DNA from 4 places in the Kitasatospora sp. NPDC096147 genome. Region 4 is predicted to be linked to each of the others. Evidence: riboswitches for the same ligand, from Rfam matches in the RefSeq annotation. Region 4 holds a riboswitch; each other region holds the start of a gene.
The links. Region 4 has a riboswitch for cobalamin ahead of ACIRBX_RS24160 (CoA-acylating methylmalonate-semialdehyde dehydrogenase). Riboswitches for the same ligand answer to the same signal wherever they lie in the genome.
Positions count from the first base shown of each region.

Region 1: it holds a riboswitch for cobalamin, as region 4 does, so the genes downstream of both, ACIRBX_RS12325 (prenyltransferase/squalene oxidase repeat-containing protein) here and ACIRBX_RS24160 (CoA-acylating methylmalonate-semialdehyde dehydrogenase) in region 4, are expected to answer to the same signal.
Region 2: it holds a riboswitch for cobalamin, as region 4 does, so the genes downstream of both, ACIRBX_RS01985 (FecCD family ABC transporter permease) here and ACIRBX_RS24160 (CoA-acylating methylmalonate-semialdehyde dehydrogenase) in region 4, are expected to answer to the same signal.
Region 3: it holds a riboswitch for cobalamin, as region 4 does, so the genes downstream of both, ACIRBX_RS21165 (ribonucleoside-diphosphate reductase subunit alpha) here and ACIRBX_RS24160 (CoA-acylating methylmalonate-semialdehyde dehydrogenase) in region 4, are expected to answer to the same signal.

Region 1 covers NZ_JBIWFX010000003.1:373,407-376,637, reverse strand. The annotation lists gene ACIRBX_RS12325 (prenyltransferase/squalene oxidase repeat-containing protein) at 1-1,444, opposite strand, end outside; cobalamin riboswitch at 1,509-1,628, opposite strand; gene ACIRBX_RS12320 (aldehyde dehydrogenase) at 1,764-3,224, shown strand.
Region 2 covers NZ_JBIWFX010000001.1:522,717-525,947, reverse strand. The annotation lists gene ACIRBX_RS01990 (alpha/beta hydrolase) at 1-1,138, opposite strand, end outside; cobalamin riboswitch at 1,285-1,429, shown strand; gene ACIRBX_RS01985 (FecCD family ABC transporter permease) at 1,660-2,688, shown strand; gene ACIRBX_RS01980 (ABC transporter ATP-binding protein) at 2,819-3,231, shown strand, end outside.
Region 3 covers NZ_JBIWFX010000006.1:198,250-201,480, forward strand. The annotation lists gene ACIRBX_RS21165 (ribonucleoside-diphosphate reductase subunit alpha) at 1-1,514, opposite strand, end outside; cobalamin riboswitch at 1,671-1,813, opposite strand; gene ACIRBX_RS21170 (GNAT family N-acetyltransferase) at 1,998-2,492, opposite strand; gene ACIRBX_RS21175 (helix-turn-helix domain-containing protein) at 2,794-3,231, shown strand, end outside.
Region 4 covers NZ_JBIWFX010000008.1:62,844-66,074, reverse strand. The annotation lists gene ACIRBX_RS24165 (hypothetical protein) at 1-677, opposite strand, end outside; cobalamin riboswitch at 843-1,036, shown strand; gene ACIRBX_RS24160 (CoA-acylating methylmalonate-semialdehyde dehydrogenase) at 1,241-2,740, shown strand; gene ACIRBX_RS24155 (acyl-CoA dehydrogenase family protein) at 2,737-3,231, shown strand, end outside.

The DNA of each region.
Region 1 (3,231 bases), on a different contig from region 4:
TGCCCGACGAGCCGTCCGACGAACCGTCCGACGAGCCGTCCGACGTGGCGCCCGGGGCGGCGGGCTCGGTGGTGCGCGTCGTGGTGGGCGCCGTGGCGGGCTTGGCGGCGCCGCCCGGGGTGTGGTTGCCGCGCTTGCGCTGGAGGCTGATCAGCAGGCCGCCGCCGATGCCGATCAGCAGGCCGACGCCGATCAGCCAGAACGGGGAGAAGCCGCCGTTGTTCTCGGCCTCGGTGATGCTGGAGCCGGGGGCCTTGGTGCCCTTGGGGTAGTCCGAGGCGGCGGCGCCGGCGGCCGGCGGCACCGACTTGGGGGCCGGGCCGGAGTCGATCAGCAGCTGGAGGATGTTGCTGCCGCCGAAGTTGAGCGGGTCCAGCTTGGCCGCCTGGGCGGTCAGCACCAGGGTGGCGGCGGCGGAGGCGTCGGTGCCGGACGGACCCTTGGTGGCCCAGGCGTAGCCGTTGCCGGCCAGCCAGTCGGTCGGACCGGCCGCCTCCTTCGGGTGGCCGGCCTGGATCAGGCTGAGGGCGGCCCAGGCGGTGGCGGCGAAGTCGGGGGTGGGGGCGGCGCCGGGGGTGGTGAGCATCAGGTGCTGGCCGTCGATGGCCAGTTGCCCGACCAGGTGGGCCGAGACCGCCTCGGCGGAGGCCGCGCGCGGCACCGGGCCGGAGGTGGCGGTGGAGCAGTCCAGCGGCTTGGGCGCGGCGTCCACCCGGTTGGTGTTGGTGACGGGCAGCTTGCCGCCGGCCGCGGCCAGGGCGGCCTGGGCGGTGGCCAGTCCGTTGGGGGCGAGCGTGCCGTCCGGGGCGGGCTGGTAGGCGAAGGCGCCGCGCTGGCCGACCGGGGCGGCGCAGCCGAGCTGGAAGAGTGCCAGGCCGTCGTAGGCGCTCTTGCCGTCCTTGGCCACCGCCGCAGGGTCGGTGCCGACGGTGAGCAGCGCGCTGACGGCCAGTCCGGTGGAGTTGGCGTCGCCCGGGTTGCCCGGGTTGTACGCCCAGCTGCCGTCCGGGTTCTGAACCCGCTTCAGCCACTCGACGCCCCGGCTGACCGCGTTCTGGTGGCCCTCCAGCTTGCTCAGCGCCTGGATCGCCATCGCGGTGGCGTTGCTGTCCTCGGTCTTGGTGTCGCAGCCGGCCGGGTCGGTGCCGGCGGCCCGGTACGAGGGCCAGCCGCCGTCCGCGCACTGCTGGCCGGTGAGCCAGTTCACCGCGTCGTCGGCGGGCACCACGCCGGAGTTGGCGAGGGCGATCAGGGCCAGCGACTGCCGCCACACCCCGTCGTAGCTCGGGTCGCCCTTGCCGTAGACGGCGGCCGGTGCCGCGACGGGGGAGGGGGAGGCCGACGGGGTGTCCGCGAGGGCGGGGGCGGCGGTGCCGGCCAGCAGGGCGGCGGCCAGGGTGGCGGTGGCCAGCGCGGCTGTGCCTGCGCGGGTGGTGGTGAGCATGGCGGTGCTTGGACCTTTCGGTGAGCGGTTGCGGCGGTGTGGGGGCACCGCCCGTGGACCTCGACGTGGCCGCTCGCTCCCGGACGGGCATTCCGACTTTCACGGCTGCGGGTCAGTGCCGGAGTCCCACCGGCTTCCCCCGTCGAGGAGCGGATGAAGTTGTACCGGCGGCTACAGACTCTAACCGCCCGAAAGGTCCGGTCCGTGCCGACACGGTCCGTTCCCGTCCGGGTGACGCGGTCTGGACGCCGCCCTGCGGGACGCACTAGAAACGGACTGGAACAGGTATCAGTTTCGGGCGTGAGTGGAGGAGTCGGGGATGACCGGGGTGGTCGAGCACGGCGAGCTGTTCATCGGGGGAGCCTGGACCGGGCCGGCCGGCCCGGGGGTGATCGAGGTCCGCTCCCCGCACACCGAGCAGGTGATCGGCCGGGTGCCGCACGCCGCCGAGGCGGACGTCGACCGCGCGGTGGCCGCCGCCCGGCGGGCCTTCGACGAGGGGCCGTGGCCGCGCACCTCCCCGGCCGAGCGGATCGCGGTGGTCCGCCGGATCCGGGACGGCCTGGCCGCCCGGGCCCGCGAGCTGGCCGAGCTGATCACCGCTCAGAACGGCTCGCCGATCTCCTGGAGCCTGCCGGCCCAGGGGCAGGGGCCGGTGGCGATCTGGGACGCCTATCTCAAGGTGGCCGAGGCGCACGTCTTCGAGGAGCTCCGGGACGGTGCCTTCGGCCGGGCCCTGGTGCGCACCGAGCCGGCCGGGGTGGTGGCGGCCGTGGTGCCGTGGAACGTCCCGCAGTTCTGCATCGCCTCCAAGCTGGCGCCGGCCCTGCTGGCGGGCTGCACGGTGGTGCTGAAGACCTCGCCGGAGACGCCGCTCGACGCCTACGTGCTGGCCGAGGTGGTCCGGGAGGCCGGGCTGCCCGAGGGCGTGCTCTCCGTCCTCCCGGCCGACCGGGAGACCAGCGCCTACCTGGTCGGCCACCCCGGTGTGGACAAGGTCTCGTTCACCGGCTCGGCCGCCGCCGGGCGGCTGGTGATGGCCAGTGCGGCCCGCACCCTGAAGAAGGTGACCCTCGAACTCGGCGGCAAGTCCGCCGCGATCGTGCTCCCCGACGCCGACCCGGAGCGCACCGTCCGCTCGCTGGTCGCCGCCGCCTACCTCAACAACGGCCAGGCCTGCGTCGCCCAGACCCGGATCCTGCTCCCCGCCGCGCACCACGCCGAGCTGGCCGAGCGCTTCACCGCCGCCGTGGCCGCCCTGAGGACCGGCGACCCGATGGACCCGGAGACGGCGGTCGGCCCGCTGGTGACGGCCCGTCAGCGGCAGCGCAGCCTGGACTACATCGAGCTGGCCCGGGCCGAGGGCGCCAAGCTGCTCACCGGCGGCGGGGTGCCGGCCGGCCTGGAGCGCGGCTGGTACGTCGAGCCGACGCTCTTCGACGAGGTCCGCAACGACAGCCGGATCGCCCGTGAGGAGGTCTTCGGGCCGGTGGTCTGCCTGCTGCCCTACCAGGACGAGGAGGAGGCCGTCCGGCTGGCGGACGACTCCGAGTTCGGCCTCTCCGGCTCGGTCTGGACCGCAGACGTCGAGCACGGCCTGGACATCGCCCGCCGGATCCGCACCGGCACCTACGCGGTCAACACCTTCCTGCTCGACTGCGGCGTCCCGTTCGGCGGCTACAAGCAGTCCGGCGTCGGCCGCGAGTTCGGCCCCGAGGGCTTCGCCGAGTACCTGGAGACCAAGAGCATCGTGCTGCCCCGGGGGTACACCGCGCCCTGACGAGGGA
Region 2 (3,231 bases), on a different contig from region 4:
TGGCGATCGGCACGTCGCGGTCGCCGTTCGCGGCGTACAGCCGGACGGGCGCGGCGGGGCGCCAGTCGCAGCCGCCGTCGGTGGCGTCCAGCGCTGCCGAGAGCCCCGGGCCGGGCGCGCCGAGCTGGTCGTGGAAGGAGTCGGTGAGCAGCTCGCGGACGGTGCCCGGCAGGGCCGCGACCACCTCCTCCTCGGTGTGCCGGGTGTCGAAGAGCCCCTCCACCACGGCGGCGTACGGAGCCCGGAACACCTCGCTCGGATCGCGGTAGAGCGGGTGCAGGCGGTTGGCGGCGGTCAGGTAGTAGGAGAGGTAGAAGACGGCCGAGCGCTCGTCCACCCGCCCGTCCAGGATGCCCGGCAGCTCCGCGCCCCGGACGTCGTGCGGCCCGGCCACCGGGGCCAGCCCGCGCAGCCGCAGGTGCCGGTCGGAGATCCTGGCCAGCTCCCGGCCGAGGGCCATGGCCACCTGGCCGCCCTGGGAGAAGCCGGTGGCGTACACGTCCCCGGTCAGCGGGCGCCCCAGCCGACGGCCGGCCTCGTCCGCGGCGCGCAGCAGGTCGAGCGAGGCGGAGACGGCGGAGCGGGTGTCCATGTAGGGGTGCAGGCCGGGGCCGAGCCCGAGGCCGAGGTAGTCGGGGGCGGCGACCGCGCGCCCGGCCGAGGACTGCAGGTAGGGGGAGAGCTTGCCGAAGTCCTCGGCGGTGGACGGCGCGTAGTCCCGGTGCACCATCGTGCCGTGGGTGTCGGAGACCACCGCGAGGCGGCGCGGACCGCCCTGCGGCAGCACGAACAGACCGGTGGCGGTGGTCGGGGCGCCCTGCGGGGTGACGGTGCGGTAGGTCAGCCGGTAGGCGGTGATGCCGTGACGGACGGTGCCGGTGTCCACGCCGAAGTTCCCGGCGAAGGCGGTCAGCTGAGCGGTGCTCAGCCGCTCCAGCGGGGTCACGGAGAGCAGGGCACCCCGACCGGTGGTGGGGGTGGCAGCCGAGTCGGCGGCCGTGGTGGTGCGGGTGGTGGCGGCTGCGCTGGCGGGCGCCGCGACGCCGACCGCCAGGAGGGCAGCGGCGGCCAGGGCGAGGGCCCGTCGGCTGCGGGAACGGCCGTACGTGGAGCGGGAGTTCTGCGGGTCGGTGGTCATGGTGAGGACGCTACGGGCGGGCGGCCCGGGGCCGGTACCCGGCCAGCACCCCGCCCGGGGTGGGGCTGTCCCCCGTAACGAGGACGGGAGACGGCCCCTGGGGAGCGGGACCGCATCGGGGCGGGTGTGCTGGGCGCCACAGGGCTGGGACCCTTACCGGTAAGGGGAGCCTTGTTATGCTGCCAAGGCGTCCCGAGGGAGAAGTCCGGTGAGAACCCGGCGCTGACCCGCAACGGTGGAACGGCCCCTGACGGGCCGTGAGTCCGATCGCCCCCGGCGGCGCTGTCCTCCCGAGAACTCGCCGCGGACTGCGAGGGGAAGTCGAACGGCGCGCCCGCCCGGCGTGCGGACGCCCGTCGTCCGCCACCGCCGCAGCCGGCTCCACCGGTCGCGCCCCCGTACGCCCGGCGCCCGACCGAAGGCCCGGCCCGTTGAGCAGCGCGACCACCGCGACCACCGCCACCGGACGTCCCGGCGGCGCCACCAGCCCGCCGGGCCCCGCGTCGCCCACCCGGCCACCGCTGCGCACCGGTGCCCTGGCCGTCGGTCTCGCCGTGGTCCTGCTGGTCTCGCTGCTCTGCGGTGTCGCCCTCGGGTCCTCCGGGCTGAGCCTCGGCCAGGTCACCCACTTCCTCCAGGCCGGGCTGACCGGCGGGCGCATCCACGCCGACCAGGCGGCCGGCTACGCCATCGTCTGGGAGATTCGGCTGCCCAGGGTGGTGCTGGCCGCCGTGGTCGGCGCCGGGCTCTCCGCCGTGGGCGTGGCCGTTCAGGCCATGGTCCGCAACGCGCTGGCCGACCCCTTCGTGCTGGGCATCTCCTCCGGCGCCGCGGTCGGGGCGAACGCCGTGCTGCTGCTCGGCGCCTTCGCCTCGCTCGGCGTCTGGGCGCTCTCGCTCTCGGCCTTCAGCTCGGCGCTGGCCGCGATGGTGCTGGTGTACGCGGTGGCCCGCACCGCTCAGGGCCTGACACCGCTGCGGCTGGTGCTCACCGGCACCGCACTGGCCTACGGCTTCTCCGCCGTCACCTCGCTGATGGTCTTCTCGGCGGAGCGCGGCGAGGCGGCCCGGACGGCGATGATGTGGCTGCTTGGCAGCCTGGGCGGGGCGACCTGGGCCTCGGTGCCGATCGCCGCCGCGACGGTGCTGGCCGGGCTGGTCTACCTGCTGGCCGCCGCCGGGAGCCTGGACGCGCTGGCGATGGGCGACGAGACGGCGGCGGCGCTCGGCGTGGACGCGTCCCGGCTGCGACGGGCGCTGTTCCTGGTGACCGCCGCCGTCACCGGGACGGTGGTGGCGGTGAGCGGGGCGATCGGCTTCGTCGGGCTGATGGTGCCGCACCTGGCCCGGATGCTGGTCGGGGCCGGGCACCGACGGGTGCTGACGGTGGCTCCGCTGCTCGGCGCGGTGCTGCTGGTGTGGGTGGACATCGTCTCCCGGCTGCTGCTCGCCCCGGCGGAACTGCCGGTCGGGGTGATCACGGCGGTGCTCGGGGTGCCGTGCTTCCTGCTGCTGATGCGGCGCCGCTCGTACAGCTTCGGTGGCCGCTGATGGGGACTCAACGGCGGCGCGGCACACGGCCGGGGAGGGACGCGGGGACGGACACGAGGGCGGAGACGGCAGTGGGGACGAAGGCGGGGACGGGCGTGCGGGGCGCCGCCGTTCCGGTGGGAGGACGGGCGTGAAGGTCGAGATCGACGCGGTGTCGGTGGAGATCGCCGGGGCACGGCTGGTGCACGAGGCGAGCCTGGCGGCCGACTCCGGCCAGGTGATCGGGCTGGTCGGGCCGAACGGGAGCGGCAAGTCCACGCTGCTGCGGACCGTCTACCGGGCGCTGCGCCCGAGCGCCGGCCGGGTGCTGCTGGACGGCGAGGACCTGCACGGCCTGACGGCCCGTGAGGGGGCCCGCCGGGTCGGGGCGCTGCCGCAGGAGACGGTGTCCGAGTTCGACTTCACGGTGGCCGAGGTGGTGGGCATGGGCCGGCTGCCGCACCGGCGCGGCTTCGGCGGTCCGTCGCCCGAGGACGCCGTCGGCACCGAGGCCGCGCTGGCGCAGGTCGGTGCCGCCCACCTGGCCGGGCGGGGCTTCCTCCA
Region 3 (3,231 bases), on a different contig from region 4:
GCCTCGGTGGTCGGGTAGAAGTTGATGTCGATGACCCGGTCGAGGAAGGTCACGGCGGTGCGCACGGTGGCGTCCAGCCGCTCCCAGTCCATCGCACCCAGCAGGTCGGCGGCGGTGGCGCCGGGGGCCACGTGGGCGCCCAGGTTGACCGAGCCGAGGTTGCAGACGGCGGTCTCGGAGTCGTCGGTGACCTCGATGATCTCGGTGCAGAGGTTCGAGGAGTGCACCACCCGGCCGGGCAGCGCGGTCTGGTTGGCGGCCCGGTTGGAGGCGTCCTTGAAGGTCATCCAGCCGTTGCCGGTCTGCGCCAGGGTGCGCATCATCCGGGCGTACAGGGTCTGCGCCGGGATGGTGCGGACGGCCTTGCCGGCCTGCTCGGCCTTGACGTACGCCTCGTCGAACTCGGCGCCCCAGAGGTCGACCAGCTCGGGGACGTCGGCCGGGGAGAACAGCGACCAGTCGGCGTTGGCGTTCACCCGGCGCATGAACTCGTCCGGGATCCAGTGGGCGAGGTTCAGGTTGTGGGTCCGGCGGGCCTCCTCGCCGGTGTTGTCGCGGAGCTCCAGGAACTCCTCGACGTCCGCGTGCCAGGTCTCCAGGTAGACGCAGGCCGCGCCCTTGCGGCGGCCGCCCTGGTTCACCGCGGCGACCGAGGAGTCCAGGGTGCGCAGGAACGGGACGATGCCGTTGGACTTGCCGTTGGTGCCCCGGATCAGGCTGCCGCGCGAGCGGATCCGCGAGTAGGACAGGCCGATGCCGCCGGCGTGCTTGGAGAGCCGGGCGATCTGGGCGTACCGGTTGTAGATCGAGTCCAGGTTGTCCAGCGGCGAGTCCAGCAGGTAGCAGGAGGACATCTGCGGGTGCTTGGTGCCGGAGTTGAAGAGGGTCGGCGAGGAGGTCAGGTACTCCAGCCGGCTCATCAGGCGGTAGAGCTCGGCCACCTCGGCCACCGACTGCTCGGTGTCGCCGACCGCCAGGCCCGCCGCGACCCGGAGCAGGAAGTGCTGCGGGGTCTCGATCACCTGACGGGTGATCGGGTGGCGCAGCAGGTAGCGGGACTGCACGGTGCGCAGGCCGAAGTACTCGAAGCGGTCGTCGCCGGCCGGGTCGATCAGGCCGTTGAAGACGGTCGCGTGCTTGGCCACGAAGGCGGCGGTGACGTCGCCGATCAGGCCCTCGGCGTGGCCGACGGCGATCGAGGCGGCGAAGGTGACGGCGCCCTGCGAGACGGCCTCGTCCCGGATCTCCAGCGCCAGCAGCCGGGCGGCGAGCTTCGAGTACTGCGGGTCCTCGGCGATCATCGAGGCGGCAGCCTCCACGGCCAGGCCGCGCAGCTCGGCGAAGTCCGAGCCGGCGTGCCGGCCGCGCAGCGCAGCGGCCGCGACGTGGCCCGGGTCCACCTGGGGGAGGTCGGCGCTGCGGTCCGTGAGGAGCCGGAGCAGTGCGGCCCCCGGGTCGGTCCGGTCTTCGGCGGTTCCCTGGGCGGGCAGGGCAACTGAGGCAGCGATGGTCAAGGCGCTTCTCTCCTGGCGGCGGCGGTCGGCATGGCTGCCGGGCCCGATCGGGCGCAGGGGAGCACGCGCGGAACGCCTGACGGCGCGCGCGGATCACCCCCGGCCCACCCGCGAGGCCCGGACGTCAAAGCTGTGCTGCAAGGCGTCTGCGGGGAAGCCGTGTGGCACGCCGTCGGCAGGTCATCGGACTCGCGGGGGGCCGTTGTGGGGCGCCCGCTCACCGCTGCGGGGCAGTCCCGGACTTCCACCGGGTTCCCCTGCATCGACAGCGAGAGCGAGCATACATGTTGTGGCGCCTGAGATGAGCGCCCCCATATCTAGTGGCGCGTCGCCGTGATCGTCCTATTCCGGTCCGTCATCGCAGGACCCTTGCGGGGCTTGGAGGAGGCCGTCGGGCGGCCTCCGGACACGTCCGTGGGGGCGCCCGGCCGGGCGCCCCCACGGAGCCGTCGGAGCGGGCTCGGAAGGTCTCGGAGCTGCTCCTCAGAAGGTCATCGTGTAGACCAGCAGCCGGACGCCGGGGCGGACGTCCCAGTCCCGCTCGGTGGTGCGCCGGAAGCCGAGGCGCTCGTACAGCCGGTGCGCCGAGGTCATCGACGGCCGGGTGGAGAAGGCCATGCCGGCCAGGCCCAGCTCGCGGCTGCGGGCGATCGCCGCCCGGACCAGCTGCTCGCCGACGCCGCGGCCCCGGGCGGCGCCGGAGACCGCCAGCATCCGGATCTCGCCCTCGTGCGGCGCGGCGATGTCGGCGAACGGGGTGCCGCCGACGGCGAAGGTCACGCAGCCGAGCAGCTGCCCGTCGGCCGGGTCGGCCGCGACGAGGAGCTCGGCCTGCTCGAAGCGCGGGCGGGCGTCGAGGAGTTGGGAGGCGTAGGGGCCGTCGGCCGGGCTGTGACCGTCTCCGACGAACGCCTCGTGGGTGACGGCGCCGACGGCGGGGAGGTCGGCCTCGACGGCGGGGCGGATGACGATGTCCATCCGGACAGTCTGCCCGAACGGGTGTCCGAACCGGCTCCGGGGGTGCCGTGCAGCCGATCGGCGGTCGACGGGTCGGCGGGGTAGCCCCCGGGGCGGTGCCAGTTGTCGCGCCCGTGGCGGGAGTTGCGGGTCACATCGCGGCCGACCAGGGCACCGAGCAGGCCGAAGGCGGAGAGGATCGCGAGCAGGGCGAGGGCGGAGGGGAGGTCCATGCCGTCGAGTCTTCCGCCGGGCCCCGGCTGCCACGAGTGGCAGGAACAACCCATTGCGTCGATATCCTGCCATCGGGCATCCTGGCGCCATGCTGCGCAACGTGGTCACCGTGGTCCTGGAGGACGTCCACCCGTTCGAACTGGGCGTCGCCACCGAGGTGTTCGGCCTCGACCGGCGGGACGACGGGCTGCCGCTCTACGAGTTCGCGGTCGCCTCCGACCGGCCCGGGCTGCTGCGCACCCACGCCGGGTACCGGATCGAGGTGGAGCACGGCGCCGAGCGGCTGGCCGGGGCGGACCTGGTGATCGCCGCCGCCACCCACGTCCGGGACGAGTACCCGCAGGTGCTGATCGAGGCGCTGCGGGCCGCGGCCGACCGGGGCGCCCGGGTGCTGTCGATCTGTAGCGGGGCCTTCCTGCTGGGCGCCGCCGGGCTGTTGGACGGACGCCGCTCCACCACGCACTGGAAGCACACCGAGCGGCTGGCGGCGCGCTTCCCGCTCACGACCGTGGAGCCGGACGTGCTC
Region 4 (3,231 bases):
GTGTTGTTGGCCTCCTCGCGGGCGTACTTGACGGCCTGCTGGAGCTTCTCCAGACGCTCCGTCAGTTCGTTGACCCGGCGGGCCGGCAGGGCGCCGGAGAACTTCACGGTCGTCCAGTAGCCGACCGGGACGTCCTCGTAGTACACCTCGACCTGGGCCGGGTGCTTCTCGGTGGCCTCGGCCTTGACGTGGTTGCGCGGCACCTTCTTGGTGCGGATGGTGCGCACCGCGTCGGTCTTCCAGGAGTCCGTCGACGGGTCGAGGTTCCACGACTCGGCGGCGTCCAGCACCGGCAGCTTGCGGACGAAGGTGTGGAGGTCGGTGAGCTGCTTCTCCAGGAAGAGCAGGTACGGCACGGGGACGGCGGCCAGCAGGACGGTGCCGTCCACCACCACGTCGGCGGCGGCCGTCCGGTTCGCCCAGTCCTTGGTGGCGGTCACGTCGAACAGCCGGGTCAGCGTCGCGGCGGTGCTGCGCAGCACGTCCTCGGCCTTCACCTGCACCCGGGTCGACTCGGGCGGCAGCTGCTCGCCCTCCTCGTCCTTCGGCTGGTAGGTCCGGGCGATGCCGGCCAGCAGGGCCGGCTTCTGCAGGTCGTGGTGGGCCTGCGTCAACTCCTGGAAGGACTTGGACTTGACGCCCTTTTCGACGGCGATGATCTGATTCAGCTTCGGCACGTCACGGAAGCTACCAGCAATCCCCGAGCCGCTCCGGTGAATTATTCGAACGGCCCCGGCCGGGCACCCCCGGGCCCGCCCACCCGCCTGGCCGTTCGCGCGGCCGCCCGAGCGTGAGCCGAGCTGACACGCCGTCACCCTCCGGGGCGGGCCCCCTGGACTTACTAGGACGTCCGACTATATGGTCGTCGGCAGGTCCGTGGTGTCAGGGAAGCCGGTGCGATTCCGGCGCGGTCCCGCCACTGTGACCGGGGAGTCCGTCCTCGTACGACGTACGGCCACTGGCAGCCAGCCGGGAAGGCCCGAGGACGGGCGGTGATCCGGGAGTCAGGATACCGGCCACGGATGGTTCGTGTTTTCCACGAGGATGGAGACGACACGCATGACTCCGGGCTGCTCCACGCACACCCCACCCGGCCGTCCCGTGCCGACCACCGGGACGCACCCGCGCTCCTGACGGCTCGTCACGGCCGTACGCTCCCGCGCGCACCACCGTGCGCCCGGGCGCTCCGCCGTGACCTCCACTCCTCCTCTCCGCCATCCCAGACGAGAGCAGGAATCCGATGGTCCGTGAACTGACCCACTTCGTCGCCGGCAAGCGCGTGCCCGGCACCTCCGGTCGCTCCGGCGACGTGCTCGACCCCAACACCGGGCTGGTCCAGGCCCGGGTGCCGCTGGCGAGCCGCGCCGAGGCCGAGGCCGCGATCGCCGACGCGGCCCAGGCCCAGCCCGAGTGGGCGGCCTGGAACCCGCAGCGCCGCGCCCGGGTGCTGCTGCGCTTCCTGGAGCTCGTCGACCGGGAGAAGGAGGAGCTGGCCCGGCTGCTCTCCTCGGAGCACGGCAAGACCGTGCCGGACGCCCTGGGCGACATCCAACGCGGCCTGGAGGTGGTCGAGTTCGCCGCCGGGGTGCCGCACCTGCTGAAGGGCGAGTTCACCGACAACGCGGGCACCGGCATCGACGTCTACTCGATGCGCCAGCCGCTCGGCGTGGTGGCCGGCATCACCCCGTTCAACTTCCCCGCGATGATCCCGCTCTGGAAGGCCGCCCCGGCGCTGGCCTGCGGCAACGCCTTCGTCCTCAAGCCCTCCGAGCGCGACCCCTCGGTGCCGCTGCGGCTGGCCGAGCTGTTCCTGGAGGCCGGGCTGCCGCCGGGCGTGCTGAACGTGGTGAACGGCGACAAGGAGGCCGTGGACGTCCTGCTCACCGACCCCCGGATCGAGGCCGTCGGCTTCGTCGGCTCCACCGCCGTGGCCGAGCACGTCTACACGACGGCCAGTGCGCACGGCAAGCGGGCCCAGTGCTTCGGCGGCGCCAAGAACCACATGGTGGTGATGCCGGACGCCGACCTCGACCAGGCGGTGGACGCCCTGATCGGCGCGGGGTACGGCTCGGCCGGCCAGCGCTGCATGGCCATCTCGGTCGCCGTGCCGGTCGGCGAGGAGACCGCCGACGCGCTGGTCGCCCGGCTGGTCGAGCGGATCGCCACCCTCCGGGTCGGCCGCTCCGACGACCCGGCCGCCGACTTCGGTCCGCTGGTCGGCCCGGACGCGCTGGCCCGGGTCCGCGAGTACATCGACCTCGGCGTCCGGGAGGGGGCCGAACTCGTGGTGGACGGACGGGACTTCACCCTGGAGGGGCACGAGGGCGGGTTCTTCCTCGGCGCCTCGCTGTTCGACCGGGTCACCCCCGAGATGCGGATCCACCGGGAGGAGATCTTCGGCCCGGTGCTCTCGGTGGTGCGCGCGGCCGACTACGAGGAGGCCCTGCGGCTGCCCAGCGAGCACGAGTACGGCAACGGGGTGGCCATCTTCACCCGGGACGGCGACACCGCCCGCGACTTCACCCGCCGGGTGAACACCGGCATGGTCGGCGTCAACGTGCCGATCCCGGTCCCCGTCGGCTACCACACCTTCGGCGGCTGGAAGCGCTCCGCCTTCGGCGACCTCAACCAGTTCGGCCCGGACTCGATCCGCTTCTACACCCGCACCAGGACGGTGACTTCGCGCTGGCCCTCCGGCCTCAAGGACGGCGCCAGCTTCACCATCCCGACGATGGGATGAGCGCCGCCGTGCACGACCTGACCCCCGATCAGCTGGACATCGCGCGCGCGGTCCGCGGCTTCGCCGACGACTGCCTCGCCCCGTACGCCGAGGAGTGGGACCGCACCAAGCACTTCCCGGTGGACGTGCTGCGCAAGGCGGCCGGGCTCGGGCTCGGCGGCGTCTACGTCCGCGAGGACGTCGGCGGCTCCGAACTCACCAGGCTGGACGGCGTGGTGGCCTTCGAGGCGCTGGCCACCGGCTGCCCGTCGATCGCCGCCTACCTGTCCATCCACAACATGGTCGCCTGGATGATCGACCGCCACGGCACCGAGCCGCAGCGGGCCCGCTGGCTGCCCGGCCTCTGCTCCGCCGAGCAGCTCGGCAGCTACTGCCTGACCGAGCCGGGCGCCGGCTCCGACGCCGCCGCGCTCGCCACCCGGGCGGTGCGCGACGGCGACCACTGGGTGCTGGACGGCGTCAAGCAGTTCATCTCCGGCGCGGGCAGCGCC